4 regions of the Afipia sp. GAS231 genome follow, and region 1 is predicted to be linked to each of the others. Evidence: predicted binding sites of a transcription regulator. Region 1 holds the regulator's gene; each other region holds the start of a gene.

Evidence for each region. Region 1 encodes LexA, which represses DNA repair genes until DNA is damaged. Its sites were predicted from a motif close to TGTTCNNNNTGTGTTCNG; they were not measured.
Region 2: the regulator LexA is predicted to act here: its motif matches at 4,184-4,201, upstream of BLS26_RS29970 (putative DNA modification/repair radical SAM protein).
Region 3: the regulator LexA is predicted to act here: its motif matches at 1,896-1,913, upstream of BLS26_RS15355 (helicase-related protein).
Region 4: the regulator LexA is predicted to act here: its motif matches at 2,660-2,677, upstream of uvrA (excinuclease ABC subunit UvrA).

The regions. Positions count from the first base shown of each region.
Region 1 covers NZ_LT629703.1:268,124-273,545, reverse strand. Annotated here, with positions in the region: partial or broken gene BLS26_RS01225 (ComEC/Rec2 family competence protein) at 1-525, shown strand, start outside; gene BLS26_RS01220 (hypothetical protein) at 639-866, opposite strand; gene BLS26_RS01215 (hypothetical protein) at 935-1,357, opposite strand; gene lexA (transcriptional repressor LexA) at 1,592-2,299, opposite strand; gene glp (gephyrin-like molybdotransferase Glp) at 2,503-3,714, opposite strand; gene BLS26_RS01200 (HAD-IA family hydrolase) at 3,734-4,366, opposite strand; gene BLS26_RS01195 (hypothetical protein) at 4,499-4,837, shown strand; gene BLS26_RS01190 (NADH:flavin oxidoreductase/NADH oxidase) at 4,899-5,422, shown strand, end outside.
Region 2 covers NZ_LT629703.1:6,373,629-6,379,050, forward strand. Annotated here, with positions in the region: gene BLS26_RS29960 (inorganic phosphate transporter) at 1-795, opposite strand, end outside; gene BLS26_RS29965 (UdgX family uracil-DNA binding protein) at 1,298-2,734, opposite strand; gene BLS26_RS29970 (putative DNA modification/repair radical SAM protein) at 2,865-4,103, opposite strand; gene BLS26_RS29975 (ImuA family protein) at 4,265-5,128, shown strand; gene BLS26_RS29980 (DNA polymerase Y family protein) at 5,076-5,422, shown strand, end outside.
Region 3 covers NZ_LT629703.1:3,242,932-3,248,353, reverse strand. Annotated here, with positions in the region: gene rpmB (50S ribosomal protein L28) at 1-228, opposite strand, end outside; gene BLS26_RS15360 (DUF3108 domain-containing protein) at 700-1,482, shown strand; gene BLS26_RS15355 (helicase-related protein) at 2,106-5,422, shown strand, end outside.
Region 4 covers NZ_LT629703.1:147,608-153,029, reverse strand. Annotated here, with positions in the region: gene uvrA (excinuclease ABC subunit UvrA) at 1-2,581, opposite strand, end outside; gene BLS26_RS00655 (outer membrane protein) at 2,893-3,690, opposite strand; gene BLS26_RS00650 (outer membrane protein) at 3,902-4,705, opposite strand; gene BLS26_RS00645 (outer membrane protein) at 4,906-5,422, opposite strand, start outside.

The DNA.
Region 1 (5,422 bases):
GATGGCCGCCATGTCGGCGTACGCGGCCAGGACGGGCGGCTGCATCTGATGCAGGCCGCCAAAGGCTCCAAGGATGCCTTCCTGGTCCGGGAGTGGCTGGCGGGGGATGCCGATGTGCGAACCGCCGACGACGCCACACTCGGTGAGGGCGTCTCCTGCGACGACAACGGCTGCGTGACCGCATCGTCTAATGGCGCCCTGGTCGCATGGGCGCAGCGGCCCGAGGCGCTGGCGGATGATTGCGAGCGCACGGCGCTGATCGTGACGATGCGGCAGCCGCCTGGTGGCTGCGCCGCGTCGGTGATCGACACCGAGCGCCTGCGCCGGCAGGGCGCGCTGGCGCTGCGGCGCGGCCGCGACGGATTTGTCGTCGACGCCGTCAAACCTGGAGGGATCGACCGTCCTTGGTCAAAGGCGATCGCCGAGGACGGCGAAACCGACAGCGCCGTGCTGGCGCCGCGCAAGCCGTCGCCGCGCGCCGTCGATGCGACGCCGTCGGACGCTGACCTGCAGGCGGAGGAGTGAGGTGCGCCATAGCGTTTTCGAGCGAAGTGGACGCCGGTTCGCGTAGAGAAAACGCGTCAAAACAAAAAAGTAGAGCCCGGTTCTGATTCAATCAGAACCGAAAAGGCTCTGCGTCAATGCTCGCTCGGCGCGGAGCTGGTCGGTAGCTCAAAAGCGCCGAGATGAAACTCTTCCGGCGCATCCGGCTCCGAGGGCAGGTAGACCAGCGTGAAGGCGGCTTCCGGATACTGCCGCCAGATCGCGAGATCGTCGGCGCTCACCGTCAGCCAGCCGAACCTGAACATGTAGCGGCCAGGCTCGGTGACGCGTCCGGCGCGTTGCCATGTAACCTTGTTGACCACCGCTCGCTCCCCAATTCGTCGGTGTCACTCCGCCGGCTGTGGCCGGCGAAGTGTTTCATCCGCAGGACTCAGCCGATGAAAAATGAGGTCGTCGCCGTCGGCGCAACGGCCGCAGGCGCGCGTTCCACGGCCGGCGTAAGCACCGGCAGTTGCAGCACGGTGACGTGCTGGCCTTCGCACAACTGGGTCACCAGCACGCGGCTTCCGTCCGGAAATTCGATCGCATCGTGGTGACGATCGGGCGTCTCAGGCTCGATATGGTTGAAAACGCCGACCCGCCAGTCGAGCGTCCGCGTCCAGATCCAGCGGTTGTCATATTTGACCTCTCGCGCGAACGCGAGCTCGGTGCCGGGAAGCATGCAGACCGCGACGGCAAGTTCGTTTTCGGATGCAAAGCCGCGGGTCGACGTACCGCGGAAGGTGGTGGTGATCAGCGTCTCTCCGACTTTGGCGGGGCGCGATGCCACGGCGTGCAGACTATAGTCACACATCGGATGGCTCCCTCGATTGAGATAGCTGACCCGTGTCTCTCGGAGGCACAGGCCTCTATCAGAGTGGACATTGGCGCGGAGCCTCGTCCGCCTTCGGGGCAATTCTGCGGCTCCACGCCGGTGCCTTCCATCACAAACGCGCTAACGCGTCTTGGTTCCAAAGGCGCAACAAAAAACCCCGGCCGACGGCCGGGGCATTGGTCGATGTCGGGGCCGGCGCCTGACGGGCGCCGATCAATACTTTCGGTACAGCCCGATCAGCTTGCCCTGAATCCGGACCCGGTTCGGCGGCAGGATGCGGACCTCGTAGGAGGCATTGGCGGGCTCGAGCGCGATCGAGGCGCCGCGGCGGCGGAAGCGCTTCAGGGTGGCTTCCTCCTCGTCGATCAGGGCCACCACGATATCGCCGGTGTCGGCGGTCTCGTTGCGCTGGATCAGAGCCATGTCGCCGTCGAGAATGCCGGCGTCCACCATCGAGTCGCCGCGCACTTCGAGCGCGTAATGTTCGCCGCTTCCGAGCATGTCGGGCGGCACGCTGATGGTGTGGCTGCGGGTCTGCAGCGCCTCGATCGGCGTACCGGCGGCGATCCGGCCCATCACGGGGACGGAGACCGGGCGGTTGCTGTCATCCTCGGCGGCGGCGCTGGCGGTGCGGACCTTGCCCAACGTGCCCTCGATGACACTCGGCGTGAAGCCGCGGCGGCCATTGCCGTTACCGCTGCCGGCCAGTTCGGGAAGCTTGATGACCTCGATGGCGCGGGCGCGGTTGGGCAGGCGGCGGATGAAGCCGCGCTCTTCCAGCGCGGTGATGAGGCGGTGGATGCCGGATTTCGAACGCAGGTCGAGCGCGTCCTTCATCTCGTCGAACGAGGGCGGTACCCCGGCCTCCTTCAGCCGTTCATTGATGAAACGCAGAAGTTCGTACTGTTTGCGCGTAAGCATCGCGAGCATTCCCCCGGTTGGCGGCGTTCGTCCGGTTTCGAGACTTCAGGTCTGGATTCCCGGGAGTTCAAAAAACTCCCCAGGTAGACACTAATTCTCGAAACAAATCATGAACGGACACTATATGTTCGATATGTGTTCCGCAACCACTTAATTTGGGGTGAACGTGGGCCGGGTTTTGGCAGCAGGTGTCGCGCAGGGCTTCACCCCGGCAGCCGAAGGACCTCGCAAGGCGCGCCCTTCTGAGCCGCCGGCGCAAACGGCGGACGTATCAGAAGTGCCCGTGCCGCAGCGAGATTTCCAAGCAGCGACGAGTCCTGATGATTGACCGGTACCGCCGTCAGCGTGCCGTCGGCATGCTCCTCGAGGCGGGCGCGCAGATAGTCTTCGCGCTGGTCGTTGGCGCTAAGATCTCGGCCGAGCAGCGCGGGCTCCCTGACGTGATGGATGTTTTTGCGGCCCGAAAGCGCGCGAATCAACGGCACCAGAAACAGGAAACCGCAGACATAGGACGAGACCGGATTGCCGGGCAGGCCGATCACCCGCATCGCCCCTAACCGTCCATGCATCATCGGCTTGCCGGGCCGCATCGCGATCCGCCAGAACGCCATGGCGACGTCCTCGGCCTCCAGCGACTGCTTGACGAGGTCGTGGTCGCCGACGGACGCCCCGCCGGTGGTGATCAGGATGTCGGCGCCGGTATCGCGGGCGCGGCGGATGCCTTCGGTGGTGGCGGCGACCGTGTCGGCGGCAATGCCGAGATCGACGGTCTCGGCGCCCTCGGCCCGCGCCAGCGCGCGCAGCGCATAGCCGTTGGAATAGACGATCTGCCCGGGGCCGGGGATGTTGCCCGGCATGACAAGCTCGTCGCCGGTGGCGAGCACGGCGACCTTGGGACGGCGGCGCACGGCAAGCTCCGGATAGTTCATGCCGGCGGCGAGCGACAGATCGCGGTCGGTGAGGCGGCTGCCACCCGAAAGCAAGACGTCGCCCTCGCGGAAATCGACCCCGGCGGGGCGGATATGGCGCCCGGTGACCGCGGCCTCGGTGATGCCGATGTGATCGCCCTGGACCGTCGTGTCTTCCTGGATGATGACGGCATCGGCGCCATCGGGGATGACACCGCCGGTGAAAATCCGCACCGCTTCGCCCGCGCCGACCTTGCGCTCGAACGGGCGGCCGGCGGCGACCTCGCCGATCACCTTCAGCCGCGCGGTGAGGTTAGAGGCGTCGGCGGCGCGTACCGCGTAGCCGTCCATTGCCGACATCGCCTGCGGCGGCTGCGTGCGGCGGGCGGCGACGTCGTGCGCCAGCACGCGATGCCAGGCGGTATCGAGCGCGACCATTTCCTCGGGCAGCGGGTCGGCGCCCGCGAGAATGGCGGCAAGCGCGTCGGCAACCGGCATCAAGGCCACGGGCAAATCCTCTCAGATTTCAAAGCTGGATCCCAAGTGCGGTGAGTGCCTTTGCCACGTCATCCGTCGATGTCACGTGGACAGCAGCCAGGCCGCGCGAGCGCGCGCCCTCGATGTTGGCGGCGACGTCGTCGAAGAACAGGATTCGCGACGCCGGCACGCCGATCGCCTTTACCACATGATCATAGGCTCTAGCGTCGGGTTTTCTCAAGCCGATGGTCGAGGACAGGAATATTTCGCTGAAATGGCTGAGCACGTCGGCATAGGCGCGCGAGAAATGCGCGACATGGGCCGGATTGGTGTTGGAGAAGGCGTAGAGCGGCAGCCGTTTCCCGGCCGTTGCCAACAAAGGCGCAATGCCGGGCATTTCGCCGGCGAAGATCGCGTTCCAGCCTTCGAGAAACTGCTCGTCCGAGATGCCGATGCCGAGCGAGCTGCGCAGGTTCTGGAAGAACGCGGCGTCGTCGATCCTGCCGACCTCGTGGTGCTTGAAGCTGTCGTCGACGACGAAGCGGCTGGCGAGCTCGGCCGGCGTGCAGCCGGCGTGGCCTGCCCAGCTTGCCATAACCTTGCCGAAATCGATGTCGAGCACGACGCGCCCGATGTCGAACAGCAGCAGCACGTCGGCGGAGTTGGGGGCGACGGAGTTCATGGTTTTCGTTTACAAAACTGTATCGCTCCGGGCAACGCCGGGGTGGCGTCAAGGGGCTCCCTCGCGCAATCCGACACTTAAGCCGGCGCGCGAGCTGTGCTAAGCGTTACCGAACGTCTTGGGAGTGGTCGTATGCGCATCTTCAGCCGAATTGTTGCCCCCGTCGCCTTGATCGCGTTGGCGATCGCCATGAATGCCCCCGCTGCGGCCCAGCAGAAGCCCATGCAAAAATACGGCGAAGAGGACAAGGCCAAAACGCCATCGGAAATTGCGGCCGAGAAGGAAGCCGAGAGGGCCTATCAGCGGTCGCTGGGTAATATTCCGGCCCAGCAGAGCACCGATCCCTGGGGAACGGTGCGCAGCGACAACGCCGCGCCGAAAGCCGCTAAAGCCGCGCCGGCAAAGCCGAAAGCCAAGACGTCCGACACCAAGCCGGCCGATACCAAGACCGGTACCGCAGCCGCCAGATAAAAATAGCGGACGCCGCCCGGCACACACCGGAACCAGGATGTCGGCCAGGGAGGAACAAGAAATGTCGGACATGCTGCTGTTTTCCCCGATGTCGATCCGCGGCGTCGAGTTGCGCAATCGCATTGTGGTGCCGCCGATGCATCAGTATTCGGCGGTGAAGGGCTTTCCGACCGACTGGCACTTGATGAACGCCGGCAAATTTGCCGCCGGCGGCGCTGGCCTCGTGGTGGTGGAATCGACCAAGGTTGAGCGGCGCGGCTGCGGCACCGTCGGCGATCTCGGCATCTGGGACGATGCCTTTGTCGAGCCGCTCAGCCGTCTCGCCAAATTCATCAAGCAGCAAAATTCCGTGGCCGGCATCCAGCTCGGACATTCCGGCCGCAAGGCGCGTGCGACGCGGCCGTGGGAAGGCGACCGGCCGCTGCAACGCTCGCCGGACATCGAGGATTGGGACGCCTGGTCGCCGATGGCGCCGAGTGCGCTTGCCCATAGCGAGAAATGGCCGGTGCCGAAGGCGCTGGAACGCCAGGAGGTCAAAGACCTGGTGCAGGCCTGGGGCCATGCCGCGCGGCGCGCGCATGAAGC
Region 2 (5,422 bases), 1.5 Mb from region 1:
GCCGGTGCAGGTTGCGATCAAAAGACCGCGGATCCAGAGCGGCGGCGCCTTGTTGCCTTCGGGTGCTGCGTACAGCGCCGGATTGCGGACGATCATCTTCAGCAGCATGAGCAGGACGGCGGCGCAGACGAAACCGACCAGCGGCGACAGCAGCAGCGCATAGCCGATCTCGGTGGCCTTGCCCCAGTCGACGCCGGAGGTGCCGTCACGGCCGCGCATCAGCGCGTTGGCGACGCCGACGCCGATGATCGAACCGATCAGGGTGTGGGACGAGGAAGCCGGCAGGCCGAAATACCAGGTGCCGAGATTCCACAGGATGGCAGCGATCAAGAGCGCGAATACCATCGCAAAGCCGGCACTGCTTCCGACCTGAAGGATCAGTTCGACCGGCAGCAGCGAGACGATGCCGAAGGCGACGGCGCCGGTGGAAAACAGCACGCCGAGGAAGTTGAACAGGCCCGACCACATCACGGCGACTTCGGCCGGCAGCGAGTGGGTATAGATCACGGTCGCGACCGCGTTGGCGGTGTCGTGGAAGCCGTTGACGAACTCGAAGCCGAGCGCGATCAGCAGCGCCACGAACAGCAGCATATAGGGCAAATAGGACGTGACCCGGGTGCCGGTCGCGTCGACGTCGGAATAGATGCTGTAGGAGACGAACAGCAATCCCGCGGCAAGAATGCCGAAGAAAATGATCATCGTCAGCGGGTTAAAACCCTTGTCGAGATTGGGCCTGGAAGCCGGCTGAATCGGTGCTCCCTCGGCTATCGATGAATTGAGTGCAATATCGGTCATTCTGACGCCCCCTCATTATACGTTGAGAGCGCTTTTTGACTGATGGACTTGAAGGTGAGATGACAGTTGCGCTGCAGCGCGGAATGCTTCCTGTGCCCGGCCCGCATTGCACAATTTTTCGACGGGCTTGTTTGCGCAACGCTGCCAACCGGCGCGGGGCCGGGCGAGCGCAGTTTGATCAGAAAGTGTGATCAGTGTGTGAGGAGAAGGGAGCAGAGTAGACCGCGCGCTGCACGGCACCGGGGCTGGTAGCGCCGCGCAGCGCGTCGGCCTCAAGGGAGCGTCATGGCGTGAACAGGACGTCCCAAATTCCTGTCAGGAATATTCCTGTCGAGAACACGATATTCTCGTTTATCAATTAAAGGTTGTACATATGTTTGTCAAATTTCCCACCGTTATATTTCACGAGACATGGCGGCTTTGGAACTTTGTGGCGTCTTTGAGTGAAACCTGCGCCGCATTCGGTGCGGAGTGAATACCGGTTCACGCAAAGAGAGCGTGTCTAGGCCGCGTGTGCTGATTTTTGCAGCAACTCGGCCGCGATTTTCAGGTCTTCGACGAAACGCTGGTATTCCAGCGCCTTGGCTTCGGCGTCGGGCAACCGCAACAGATAGGATGGATGCACCGTCACCAGCGCCTTGCTGCCGTCGTCGAGATCGAAGAGGCGGCCGCGGCTTTTGTTGATGGGCGTGATCTTGCCGAACACGCATTGCGCCGCGGTCGCGCCCATCGCTACCACGAGATCGGGCCTGATGACGGCGCGTTCGCGCGCATACCAGGGCCGGCAGGCGTTGATCTCAGGCGTATTGGGCTTCTGGTGCAGACGGATTTTTCCGCGCGGCACGAATTTGAAATGCTTGACGGCGTTGGTGACATAAACCTTGCGGCGATCGATACCGGCTTCCGCCAGCGCGCGGTCGAGCATTTGGCCGGCGGGACCGACGAAAGGTTGTCCGGCGAGGTCTTCCTTGTCGCCGGGCTGTTCGCCGACCAGCATCACCTTCGCCGTTATCGGTCCTTCGCCGAACACGGTTTGGGTGGCGTCCTTCCACAGCGGGCAGGCGCGGCACTGCGCGGCTTCCTCGCGCAGCGTTTCGAGTTGGTCGCCGGTGTGTTGACGGGCCATCTCCGGTTCCAGTCGCTTCTGCGCCTTGTGCGGTTCGGTTGCTGCATTCGCGATCATCGCACTGGCGTTTCGCTCCGCGCCGGCGATCAAAGGCTTAATCAACGAGGCCTCCGGCAGGTTCCGCCAATATTTCTTCGGCATCTCGTTCTGCATCGCCTTCACCTTCAGTCGCGCCGGATTGAAGATGCTGGCGTAATAGCGTCGCCAGGTTTCCTCCAGGCGATCTTCCGTCGGAGCCTCGGTCTTGGCCACGCCCGGCGTGATCGAGACCGCGTGGCCATCCCAATGTGCGCAGACATCGGGCGTCAGGATCGACCACGGCATGTCGGCGAAGCGGCGTGCGAAGAAGGGAGCGGCGAGTTCGACGATGTGGTGTTCCGGTTCGAACCAGGCAACGTAATGCGCTTTCTGTTCGCGGCCGACTTCGCGGAAGCGGACAAAGGCGTGCATCTTGTGCTCGTCGCGGCGCACCGCCTTGGCCATGCCCGCGATCTCGGCGACGTCAGGGTCGGTTGCGATATCGAGCAGGTCGTGATGACCGCGCAACCGCCACAGCAGGCGATAGAACATGGCGAACCGTTCGGGATTGCGATTAAGGATCGCGGTCTGCGCCAGTTCGATGAACTTGCCGGATACGTTGAAGGTGCCGTGCGGCGGCTCGGGTGGCGGTGTTGTCGGTTCGAACAGTTCCGGCGCGTCGCCGCGCACCCGCCAGGTCACGTTGGACGGCTTTACCTCATTCAGCGCCAGCGCGCGGGCGGCGTTGCGCCAGCCGTTGAAATCGGTTTCGCCGTCGATGGTGATGAAGTGCATCGGTTACTCCTCACTTCCGTCATTGTGAGCGAAGCGATAAGGGCTCTGTCATTCCGGGATGGTGCGTTAGCACCAGACCCGGAATCTCGGGATTCCGGGTTCGATGCTTCGCATCGCCCCGGAATGACAATCAAAATCCAAATCCCATCTGCACCGCCTTCGGCTTGAACCGCGCTGCCAGCGCTTCGCCATCGAGTAGATGTCCTGGCGGCCGGTGATTACCGAGAACGATGAACGGCAGCGCCTTGTTCTTGGGAATGTTGAGCCGCGCCAGATCTTCGACGCGAATATTCGTCAGCCGGCGCGTGGCGATGATGCGTTCGACGGCTTTGGTGCCGAAGCCCGGCACGCGCAGCAGCTCTTCGCGGCTGGCGGTGGCGACGTCGAGCGGGAAACGTTCGCGATGCCGCAACGCCCAGGCGAGTTTCGGATCGATGTCGAGCGGCAGCATGCCGGCGCGCTCTTCGACGATCTCGCCGGCGTCGAAACCGTAGAACCGCATCAGCCAGTCGGCCTGATAGAGCCGGTGCTCGCGGATCAGCGGCGGTGCGGCTAGCGGCAACGCGCGGCTGGCATCGGGGATCGGGCTGAATGCCGAATAGTACACCCGCTTGAGCCGGTAGGAGCCGTAGAGATTGGCGCTGGTGTCCAGAATGGTTTTGTCGTTGGCGGCGTCCGCACCGATGATCATCTGCGTGCTCTGGCCGGCCGGCGCAAAGCGTGGTGGCTTGGCCTTGGTCGCAGTCCTGCTGTTATCCTTGGCTTCGTCGAGTTTCAGCCGCAACCGGCCCATGGTGCGGCGGATCGCGCGGAGGTCTTTCTCCGGCGCCAGTCTGGCCAGACTGGTTTCCTCGGGCACTTCGATGTTGATGGAAAGACGGTCGGCATATTTGCCGGCCTCCGTGATCAGCGCGTCGTCGGCCTCCGGAATGGTCTTGAGATGGATGTAGCCGCGGAAGTGATGTTCTTCGCGCAGTTTTCGCGCGACACCCACCACCTGCTCCATGGTGTAGTCGGCGCTGCGAATGATGCCGGAGGAGAGAAACAAGCCTTCGATGTAATTGCGGCGGTAGAAATCGATCGTCAGCTTCACCACCTCGTCGACGGTGAAGCGGGCACGCGGCACGTTGCTGGAGGCGCGGTTGACGCAATACAAGCAATCGTAATTGCAGGCATTGGTGAGCAGCACTTTCAATAGCGAGATGCAGCGGCCGTCCGGCGCGTAGGAATGGCAGATGCCCATGCCGGGCGCGGTCGAGCCGAGGCCTTTGCCGTCGCTGGAATCCCGCTGCTCGGTGCCGCTGGAGGCGCAGGAGGCGTCGTATTTGGCGGCATCCGCCAGGATTTCCAGCTTGCGCTGCACGTCCATCCCTGAATCCCTTTGATTCCGCTCATGAATCGCTCAGGCATCAATCCCGATTGACTCCCGGCGTCCTGTTAGCTTTATATTAGAACATATCATGAACAAATGAGCCAGCCGCGGGTTCATTCGAAAGAACCTGAAGGCCCAAATTCCCAGAGGAGCGGGGCATGAGCACCGCACACACCAGCACGCTTGCGCGCTTGCGCGGCAGCATCGAGCGCATCGAAACATCGGGCGATGCGCATGCGCATCACAAGGTCGCGCTCGGTCACGCCGGCGCCGACGCGACACTGCAAGGCGGTCTCGCCATGGCTGCGGTGCATGAGGTGTTTTCGGAAGGCCACCAGAGCGCGGCGGCCACCGGCTTCATCGCCGGCCTCGCCGGGCGGCTGACGCCGCGCCGGCCGCTGGTCTGGGTGCGGCAGGATTTTTCAGAACTGGAATCCGGCGCGTTGTCGATGAGTGGGCTTTGCGAGCTCGGCCTCGATCCGCGCCTGCTGGTGACCGTGCGTGCTGCCGACGCCGATGCCGCGCTACGCACCGCCGCCGACGCGCTGGCCTGCGACGCGCTCGGCGCGGTGGTGCTGGAAGTCTGGGGCGAGGCGCGGCAGCTCGATCTCGTTGCCAGCCGCAAACTCACACTGGCCGCGCAAGCCTCCGGCGTCACCGCCTTGCTGCTGCGGGTGGCGGCCACACCGCAACCTTCGACCGCGGAAACACGATGGATCGTGCGCGCGGCGCATTCGCCGCCGGGATCACCCTCAATGCCTGCGGCGCCTTGGAGTGCCTGGGGCGCGCCGGTGTTCGACGCGCAGCTGGTTCGTAACCGTCATGGCCCGGTCGGGCGGTGGATCATGGAATGGAAATGTGATGAGTGCCTTTTCAGCGAACCGGCAAGAGAACCATCAAGAGAACCGTCAAGAGAACCGTCGAGAGAACCGTCGACGTATCCTCAGCCTGTGGCTGCCACGCCTGCCCATCGACCGCATCAAGCGGCAGTTTACGCTCACGGTTTCAAGCGTAGCGCATGAGAACTCTAACGGCACGGGCAGTCGGCTCCCTCTCCCGCTTGCGGGGGAGGGCTGGGGTGGGGGTGCCGCCGCGGGTCACACCGTTCAATCGAATGGCCAAAACTCTTACGACACGAACGGTGCGCTCCCTCCCCCCTTGCGGGGGAGGGCGGGGGAGAGGGGTAAGCCACAACCACCGTCTTCGCCGCCACCCCCCTCCCTAACCTCGAGAGCGAGCTCCGCTCGCCTCGGACCCCGCAAGGGGGGAGGGAACGCGACTGCCAGCGACGTTCCCAGCGACGCGCCCATCGTCGT
Region 3 (5,422 bases), 3.0 Mb from region 1:
GTTGGCGGCACGGGCCTTCTGCAGGAAGGCATCGAGGCCGCCATTGTGGTCGACGCTCTTCAGCGCGTTGGTCGAAACCCGCAGGCGCACGTTGCGGCCGAGCGCGTCCGAGATGAGGGTGACGTTGACCAGGTTCGGCAGGAACCGGCGCTTGGTCTTGATGTTCGAGTGGCTCACCTTGTGGCCCACCTGGGGGCCCTTGGCGGTCAATTCGCACTTACGGGACATCGCAAAATCCTCTTCCATCCCCGCCTTCGGGCAGCGCATCATGCGCCGCGCAGGGGTCCAAAATCGCGTCCATTTGCAGGAACCGCGGACGTATAGGGCGAGAGGCCCGAACCGTCAAGGTTTGGACGTCCAAGAAAAGCGCGGAACAGGCGGCCGATCAGCGGTTCCGGCGGCTGATTTGGACGCATTTTGGGGCGCGGCGCGCGGCGCCTGGCGACGAAAACGCCCTGTTTTCCGTACCATATAAACGGCGCATTCCCCGCCGCATCATGGGGACATATCCCCCGCTGGCCCGAAGCGGCCGGCTTTTCGCGAAATTCGCGTTGTTTGCCGGATATTTTTGCTTAGATGACCTTGCAGTTCAGCCAACCGCCTTGCAGCCAAATTTGGAATCCCGCTTTCGTGACCCGATCCACCGCCATTGCGCCCCGTCTGGGGCTGTTTTTCGGCCTTTGCGCCGGGGTTTGGCTCGTGGCCGCGCCCGGGAGCGCGTCCGCGCAGGGGCGGGTGGATGCCCGTTATGAGGCCACGCTGTCCGGCATCGCGGTCGGCAAGGGCACCTGGACCATCGAAATCGGCGACGACGTGTTTTCGGCTTCCGCGCAAGGCGGCAGCGCCGGGCTGCTGAAGGCGTTTTCCGGCGGCTCCGGTTCCGGCGCCAGCCAGGGCCGGGTCGTCAACGGCGCGCTGGTCTCGTCCGCCTATGTCGCCACCACCACCACCCAAAAGAAGTCCGAGACCATCCGGCTCAACCTCGCCAATGGCGGGGTGAAGGACTTTTCGATCGATCCGGTGCCGCCGGTCGATCCCGACCGCATCGTCGTCACCGACGCGCAGCGCAAAAACGTGCTCGATCCCATGACCGGCTCGATGATCCGCGTGCCCGGCACCGGCGAAGTGCTGACGCCCGACGCCTGCCGCACCGGCACCGGCGTGTTCGACGGCCGCCTGCGCTACGACCTCAAGCTCGATTACAAGCGGATGGAAACCGTGAAGGCCGAGAACGGCTATCACGGCCCCGCCGTGGTCTGCGCGATCTATTTCACGCCGGTGGCGGGCTATATCCCCGATCGCCCGGTGATCAAGTGGCTCGCCACCCAGCGCAACATGGAAGTCGTCTTCGTTCCCGTCGCCGGCACCCGCATCCTGGTGCCGTTCCGCATGGTGATCCCGACGCCGCTCGGCCCCGCGATGCTGGAAGCGACCACGTTCGTGACCACCGCGGCGCCGCCGAAGGTGGCGCGGACGCAGTAGGGTAATAGTTTCTCGTCATGGCCGGGCTTGACCCGGCCATCCACGTCTTTGGTTCAGCAGCGAAGAAAGACGTGGATGCCCGGGACAAGCCCGGGCATGACGGAGCAATAAGAGCGAGTCATTCCGGGGCGATGCGAAGCATCGAACCCGGAATCTCGAGATTCCCCGGGGGTGCAATTGCACCCCTGAGGTTCGCTTCGCGCCCCGGAATGACGAACCCACTGGAATCCGCCTTGACTCTTCACCGCTTCTGATTCGACTCCGACGCCGCTTTGTTCTTAACGTTTCCGCCGAAAAACCTGTTCTTGTGGAGGCCCCTCAAACTTGATCTAGTGCCCTCCCGATCGCAGCCACGCGAGATGTTGCGGAGAACGAAGCCGGTTTACGTAGGAGTCTGCGATTCGGACGCGATTCGTTCCAGACTCGTTCCAGAGCTTAAGCGCGACCGCATCACCGTCGCAGAATGAAACAGAATCGGCTGAAATGACGCCGAGGCACAGAGGTTTTTCCGTCATTGCGAGCGAAGCGAAGCAATCCATCTTGCCACACGAAGAAAGACTGGATTGCTTCGTCGCTTCGCTCCTCGCAATGACGAACTGAGCAGCAAGAAACACCCGTAAAATATGACTTTCTCTCATTCCCCGTTCGCCCACGAGCGCGCTCCCGGCGCAGGCGTCACCGCGGTGCTTGGGCCGACCAATACCGGCAAGACGCATCTGGCGATCGAGCGGATGCTGGCGCATTCCTCCGGCGTGATCGGCCTGCCGCTGCGGCTGCTCGCGCGCGAGGTCTACAACAAGATCGTGGATCGCGCGGGTGCCGAGAGCGTCGCGCTGATCACCGGCGAAGAGAAGATCAAGCCGAAAAATCCGCGCTACTGGGTCTCCACCGTCGAGGCGATGCCGCGCGACATCGACGTGTCGTTTCTCGCCGTCGACGAAATCCAGATCGCGGCCGATCTCGAACGCGGGCATGTTTTCACCGATCGCATCCTGCACCGCCGCGGCCGCGACGAGACGCTGCTGTTGGGCGCTGCGACCATGCGTCCCATCATCGAGCGGCTGCTGCCGGGCGCCTCCATCGTCACAAGGCCGCGGCTGTCGCAGCTCGAATTCGCCGGCGACCGCAAGATCACGCGGCAGCCGCGCCGCACCGCGATCGTCGCGTTCTCGGCCGACGAGGTCTATGCGATCGCGGAACTGATCCGGCGGCAGCATGGCGGGGCCGCCGTGGTGCTGGGCTCGCTGTCGCCGCGCACACGGAATGCGCAGGTCGCGATGTTCCAGAACGGCGACGTCGATTACCTTGTTGCGACCGATGCCGTTGGAATGGGGCTCAACCTCGACGTCGATCACGTCGCCTTTGCGTCCGATCGCAAATACGACGGTTACCAGTTCCGCCGGCTGACACCGTCCGAATTCGCGCAGATCGCCGGCCGCGCCGGCCGCGCCACCCGCAACGGCACCTTTGGCACCACCGGCCGCTGCGCGCCGTTCGAGCCGGAGCTGGTCAATGCGCTGCAGAACCACACCTTCGACAGCGTCAAAATGCTGCAATGGCGCAATTCCAAGCTGGATTTTGCTTCCCTGGGCTCGCTGCAGGTCTCCCTGGCGGTGTCGCCGAGCCACGAGGTTCTGACCCGCGCGCCGATTGCCGAGGATTTGCGCGTGCTCGACCACGCCGCCCGCGACGGCGATGTCCGCGACATGGCCCATGGGGCCAAAGCCGTGGAACGGCTGTGGGACGCCTGCCAGATCCCGGATTACCGGCGGCTGGCGCCGGCCGCCCATGCCGAACTCGTGACCACGCTGTACGGTTTTCTGATGAAAAAGGGCCGGATTCCCGATGAATGGTTCCGCGCCCAGGTCGACCAGGCCGATAACGCCAATGGCGATATCGACACGCTGTCGGGCCGGATCGCGCAAATCCGCACCTGGACCTTCGTCGCCAACCGGCCGGACTGGCTTTCCGACCCCGATCACTGGCAAGGGATTACGCGCGAGGTCGAAAATAAATTGTCCGATGCGCTGCATGAACGGCTAACGGAGCGTTTCGTTGACCGCCGTACCAGTGTATTGATGCGCCGCCTGCGGGAGAACAGTGTTTTGAATACGGAAATTGGCAAGACCGGCGAAGTGATCGTGGAAGGCCATGCGATCGGCCGCCTCGACGGATTCACCTTTGCGCCGGATGCAGCAGAGGCAGGCTCAGATGCCAAGGCGCTGCAGGCGGCGGCGCAACAGGTGCTGGCCGGCGAGATCGACGCGCGCGCCGAAAAGCTCGCCGCAGCCCCCGACGATCAGTTCGTGCTGACCTCCGACGGCACCATCCGCTGGACCGGCGATGCGGTGGCGAAACTCGTCGCCGCCGACGACGCGCTGCATCCGCGGCTGCGCATCATCGCCGACGATCGGCTGAACGGCGCGCCGCGCGAGGCGGTACAGGCCCGGCTCGATCTGTACCTGAAGACGCATATCGAAAAGCTGCTCGGCCCGCTGTTCGGGCTGTCGAAGGCCGAGGACATCACCGGCATCGGCCGCGGCATCGCGTTCCAGTTGGTCGAAGCGCTCGGCGTGCTCGAGCGCACCAAGATTTCCGCCGAGATGAAGGATCTCGACCAGGCGTCGCGCGCGACCCTGCGCAAATATGGCGTCCGCTTCGGCGCCTATCACATCTATTTCCCGGCGTTGCTCAAACCCGCCGCGCGCGCGCTGGCCTCATTGCTGTGGGCCGAGAAGCAGGACAATGTCGATATGTCGGCTTTGTCCGGTGCGCAGCATCTGGCGAGTTCGGGCCGTACGTCTTTCGCGATCGACAAGGCGCTGCCGCGCGACGCCTACCGCCTGCTCGGCTATCGCCAGTGCGGCGAGCGCGCGGTGCGCGTCGATATCCTGGAACGTCTCGCCGATCTCATTCGTCCCGCTCTGGCGTGGCGCGAGAGTTCGCCCGGCGAAAAGCCGGCTGGTGCATTCGACGGCCGCAGCTTTGTGGTGACGCAGGCGATGACCTCGCTGACGGGATCGGCCGGTGAAGATTTCGCCTCGATCCTGCGCGCGCTCGGCTATCGCATGGACCGCCGCGCGCCGCTGCCGCCGAAGCCGGTGGTGCAAGAAATTTCGGAAGCAACTTCGGCAGCAACTTCGGAAGCCGCACCAGAGACCGTGGTGGATGAATCCGGGTGGCCGGCCGAAATCACGATGGCGGATGTTGTCGATCAGGTCGATCAGCCGGTGTCCGGCGATCCCGCGCCGTCGGCCGCGCTGACCCCGGTCGCAGGCGAGGAAGCCCCCGCCGCGGTCGAAGCCACACCGGAGACTGTCGTCGAAGTTATGCCCGAGCCCGTCGCCGAAACGGCGCCGGAGCCCGCGCCCGTCGAGGCAGCATCTGTCGAGGCGACACCTCCGGAAACCACTGTCGCGGAAGGGTCCGCGGAGGCCGCACCAGAAGCCGCCGCCAGCGAAACTGCGCCTGTCGAAGCCGCTGCTGGTGGCACCGAAGCAACAGCACCCGATGCGCCGGCCGAGCCGGTGCTGATCGAAGTCTGGCGGCCCGGCGGCCGTTCCGACGAGCGCCGTCCGCATCACGACCGCAACCGCCAGCGCCATCACGGCCGGCCGCAAGGTGACGCGCAGGCAGCTAGCCCCGCCGGCGAGGGCGCCGAGGGTGCACCGCGCGGCGAGCAGCGCCACCGGCGCGGCCGTCGCAACAACGAGTTCCGAAAACCGCGCGAAGGCGCGCCAGCCGATGGCGCGGTTGCCGCGACGCCCGCCCAGGGCACACCTGCCGATGGCGCACCGGCAACAACTGATGCGCGTCCCGAGCGTCCGCGCTTCGAAAACCGGGGCCGTGACCGCGACAAGGAAAAGGGCGGTGGTGATCGTCCCGACCGCAAGTTCGGCGGCGGCGGCGATCGCAACAAAAGTGGCGGCGACCGCAACAA
Region 4 (5,422 bases), 120 kb from region 1:
GGCCGACATGGATGTAGTCGAGGCCGACGCGGTGCAGCGTCTTGAAGGTTTCGCGGACGCGCGGCACCGCCTTGAAGAATTCGGCGGCTTCCTCGACGGTCATGTCGAGCACGTCGGCGATGCTCTTGCCCTTGAACAGGACTTCCAGCGTTTCGCGATTGTAGCGCTTGCCCTTGCAGGCGTCGCAGGTGACGTAGACGTCGGGCAAAAAGTGCATCTCGATCTTGATGACGCCGTCGCCCTGGCAGGCCTCGCAGCGGCCGCCCTTGACGTTGAACGAGAACCGCCCGGGCTCGTAGCCGCGCGCCTTGGCTTCGGGCAGGCCGGCGAACCATTCGCGGATCGGCGTGAACGCGCCGGTATAGGTCGCGGGATTCGAGCGCGGGGTGCGGCCGATCGGCGACTGGTCGATGTCGATGATCTTGTCGATATGCTCCAGGCCCTCGATGCGGTCGTGGGGTGCTGCGCCCTCGCTGGCGTTGTTGAGCTTTCGCGCGATCGCCTTGTAGAGCGTGTCGATCAACAGCGTCGACTTGCCGCCGCCGGAGACGCCGGTGACGGCCGTGAACAGCCCCAGCGGAATTTCCGCCGAGACGTTTTTCAGATTGTTGCCGCGGGCGTTGATCACCTTGATGGTGCGGCGATGGTTCGGCGGCTTGCGTTCGGGGATCGGCACCGACAATTCGCCGGTGAGATACTTGCCGGTCAGCGATTTCGGATTGGCCATGATCTCGGCGGGCGTGCCTTGCGCGACGATATGGCCGCCATGCATGCCGGCGCCGGGGCCGATATCGAGCACGAAATCGGCGAGGCGAATGGCGTCCTCGTCATGCTCGACCACGATCACGGTATTGCCGAGATCACGCAGCCGCTTGAGCGTCTCCAGCAGCCGCGCATTGTCGCGCTGATGCAGGCCGATCGAGGGCTCGTCCAGCACGTAGAGCACGCCGGTCAGACCGGAGCCGATCTGCGAGGCGAGGCGAATGCGCTGGCTTTCGCCGCCCGACAACGTGCCGGAGGCGCGCGCCAGGGTCAGGTAGTTGAGGCCGACGTCGAGCAGGAACGACAGCCGCTCGCGGATCTCCTTCAGCACCCGCACTGCGATCTCGTTCTGCTGTGCGGTCAGCGCCGCCGGCACGCTCTCGAACCATTCGCCGGCGCGCTTGACCGAAAGTTCGGAGATTTCGCCGATGTGCTTGCCGCCGATCTTGACGCACAAAGCCTCGGGCTTGAGGCGATAGCCGTTGCAGCCGGCGCAGGGAACGTCGGAGAAATACTTTGCCAGCTCCTCGCGCGCCCACTCGCTCTCGGTCTCGCGAAAACGGCGCTCGAGGTTCGTGACGACGCCCTCGAACGGCTTTTTGGTGTCGTAGGAACGCACCCCGTCCTCATAGGAGAACTTGATCTCGTCGTCGCCGGAGCCGTGCAGCAGGGCGGCCTGCGTCTTCTTCGGAAGATCCTTCCACTTGGTGTCGAGCGTGAACTTGTAGAATTTGCCCAGCGCCGTCAGGGTCTGGATGTAATAGGGCGAGGACGATTTTGCCCACGGCGCGATCGCGCCCTTGCGCAGCGTCATCTCCTTGTCGGGAATGACGAGGTCCTCGTCGATATGCTGCTCGACGCCGAGGCCGCCGCACGCCGGGCAGGCGCCATAGGGGTTGTTGAAAGAAAAGAGTCTCGGCTCGATCTCTGGAATCGTGAAGCCGGACACCGGGCAGGCGAACTTTTCCGAAAACAGAATCCGTTCCGGCCCACTCTTGTCGTGGATCTTGGCGGTCTTCTTGTCGGACTTTTTCTCCTCCGCCGCACCCGCCGGCGCGTCGGCGTATTCGATCACCGCGAGGCCTTCGGCCAGCTTCAGTGCGGTCTCAAAGCTTTCCGCGAGGCGCTGGCCGATGTCCGGCCGCACCACGATGCGGTCGACCACGACGTCGATGTCGTGCGGGAATTTCTTGTCCAGCGCCGGCGCTTCCGCGAGCTCGTAGAAGGTGCCGTCGATCTTGACGCGCTGAAAACCCTTCTTGAGGTATTCGGCGAGCTCCTTCTTGTATTCGCCCTTGCGGCCGCGCGCGACCGGCGCCAGCAGATAGAGCCGCGTGCCCTCGGGCAGCGCCAGCACGCGGTCGACCATCTGCGAGACCAACTGGCTTTCGATCGGCCGGCCCGTCGCGGGCGAGTAGGGCACGCCGACGCGGGCCCACAGCAGTCGCATGTAGTCGTAGATCTCAGTGACGGTGCCGACGGTGGAGCGCGGATTCTTCGACGTCGTCTTCTGCTCGATCGAAATCGCCGGCGACAGCCCGTCGATCTGGTCGACGTCGGGCTTCTGCATCATCTCCAGGAACTGGCGGGCATAGGCCGACAGCGACTCGACATAGCGGCGCTGGCCTTCGGCGTAGATGGTGTCGAACGCCAGCGAGGATTTGCCGGAGCCGGACAGGCCGGTGAACACCGCGAGCTTGTCGCGGGGAATCTCGACGTCGATGTTCTTGAGATTGTGCTCGCGCGCGCCGCGGATCGTGATCGCGCGCGAGGCGGAGCCGGCGTTCTGTTGGCGCTTCGCCCTCAAGATTTCATCCATAGCGGCATTTCCACGCGCGTGAGACGCACGACGTTGGGCGTACCGCCGGGGTGGTCCGGGGCGCCGATGAGCGAAAGCTGGAACGTAGGAAGAACGGGACAGGATTTCCAGTGCCGCCGCAGACTCATCAACGGATTGTTTTGACCCATAGCGCTTTCAAGCGAGGTGGGAACCGGTTCGCGTGAAGAAAACGCGTCAAAAAAAGAAGCTCTTCTCGTTTGGCAGCAGCGGTCAGCAGGCGGCGGTTCCCCCAACAAACAAAAAGGCCGGCGCAAGGCCGGCCTTAGGTTTCTCGCAGGGAGAAGCGAAGCTCAGTATTTCGCGATCACCGGGCCGCCCCAGCGGTAGTTCAAGCGGACGGTCGCCATGTCGACGTCCTGGTGAATATTGTCGGCGCGCGAAACCGCGATGGCGGTGGCCGCGAAGGCAATGTTGTGATTGCCCATGAACAGGTGGTTGTATTCGGCGGCCACCGACCAGTTCGGCGCAAAGCCGACTTCGATGCCGGCGCCGATGGTGCCGCCCCAACGGGTGTCGCTGGCGGAATTGAACTCGGTACCTGCGTTGCCGAAGGCGTTGTTTACCGTGAAGACGTTGCTGTATCGGTTGTGGGTGACGGCGGCGCCGCCCTTCGCATACAGCAGGACGCTGCTCCAGGCGTAACCGACCTGGCCGGTGAAAAGGCCGATGCCATCGATCTTGGTCCGGTTGTTGAACGGAATGAGTGCGGTTGCGCTCGCGCTCGATCCCTTCAGGTCGGCCCAGTCGCCCTGGGCTTCGACGCCGAACACCCAGTTGGCCGATTGCCAGCGGTAGCCGATCTGACCACCGGCCAAACCGCCGGTTGCGTCATGGCAGCCTTCGCGCGGGACCGGCACAAGGGCGATGCCGTTATTGGCGGTCAGATCCCAGCAGTTGTGGCTCGATCCGCCGCCGCCGTTGAGGCCGATATAGAAGCCGCTCCAGTCATAGATCGCGGCCACCATCGGCGTCGGCGCCTTGGTATAGGGGCGGGCGGCGAGATCCGCCGCGGAAACCGGTGACGTCAGCAGCATCGCGCCAAGACCCGAAGCAACAAGACCGGCAGCGGCAACCAGAAACTTCTTCATCGAACACTTCCCCAGTAGCATCTTCTGTTTCGGAATCCCCGATGCATTCAGAGGTAGCAAACTTGGCGGCCGATGGCTGTGACGCCCAAGCCACAGCCTGACAGAATGTCGCACCCCGGGCGTCGGCGTACCCAAAAGCGAAAGGCCGGCGCGAGGCCGGCCTTTCGGTATTCCAATGGCTGAAACGAAGCTCCGTACCCCTGCGCAAAGCTCAGTACTTGGCGATCACAGGGCCGCCGAACTTGTAGCTGAGGCGGGCGGTGACCATGTCGACGTCCTGACGGATGGTCTCGTTGCGCGAAAGCACTCCGGTGGTCGCGGAGACGAAGGTCAGGTTGCGGCTGCCCATGAACCCATGCACGTAGTCGACGCCCACAACGACATTCGGCGTAATACCGAAATCGAGGCCGGCTCCAACCGCGCCGCCCCAGCGGGTTTCGCTGGCATTATCGAACACGGTGCCGAGGCCGGTGAAGGTGCCTTGGTACTTGTCGTTGACCACCATGCCGCCGCCCTTCACGTAGAACAGCACGTTGTTCCAGGCGTAGCCGACCTGACCGGTGAACACGCCGATCGCGTCGATCTTGGTGTTGTTGGTGGCGCCGGTCACAGAGGTGAGCCCGGGCAGGAAGATCAAGCTGGTATTGGATGCCTTCAGATCAGCCCAGTCGCCCTGTGCTTCCAACCCGAACACCCAGGCGCCGGACTGCCAGCGGTAGCCGGCCTGACCACCGATCACGCCGCCGCTCGCATTGTGACAACCTTCACGTCCGCCGGGGCTCACAAAAACGGCAATCGCACCGAAGGTGAACGGACCCGTATCCCAGCACTTGTGGGACCATGCGCCGCCACCGTTGATACCGATGTAGAATCCGCTCCAGTCATAGACCGCGGCAATGATTGGTGGAGGCGCCTTGGTGTAGGGACGGGCGGCCAGATCGGCGGCCGAGGCGGGGCTGAGTGCTGCGAGGCTGAGTGCTGCGAGGCCGACTGCGGCCGAAACGAGATTCTTCATGAAAAGTCTCCCCGGTTTGCGCGATTCAACTTCCGCAACAAATCTACGCCGTCGCAACCGGAAACGCTGTAGCCGCGCAAACACACCGCGGAAGATAACAAAACGCAGGCTGCGGGCCGGAGCAGGGGAACTTCTGACCTCAACAACAAAAAAGGCCGGCGCGAGGCCGGCCTTTCCTGTCCTGTTTGACGCCGTTTCTATCAGTACTTCGCGATGACCGGGCCGCCCCAGCGGTAGTTGACGCGGACGGTGACGAGGTCGGCATTCTGCTTGATACTGTCGGTGCGGGTGTTGAAGCCCGCGACCGGGAAGACGCTGGTGAAGGTGTTGTTGTTCGTTCCCATGAACAGATGGTCGTATTCGACCGCTGCCGACCAGTTCGGCGCGAAGCCGAATTCAACGCCGGCGCCAATCGTGCCGCCCCAGCGGGTTTGGGTGGTGCGATCGATGACGACGTTGGTTGCGGTCAACACGCCTTGATAGCGGTTGTCGGTGACCGCGGCGCCGCCCTTCACGTAGAGCAGGGCGTTGTTCCAGGCGTAGCCGATCTGACCGGTGAACAGGCCGAAGGCATCGATCTTGGTGCGGTCCGTCGACAGGCCGAGCGTGGCGAGGCTGGCATTGCTGCCGCGGAAGTCAGCCCAGTTGCCTTGCGCTTCCAGACCGAACACCCAGTTGCCGGTCTGCCAGCGATAGCCGATCTGACCGCCCGCGGTG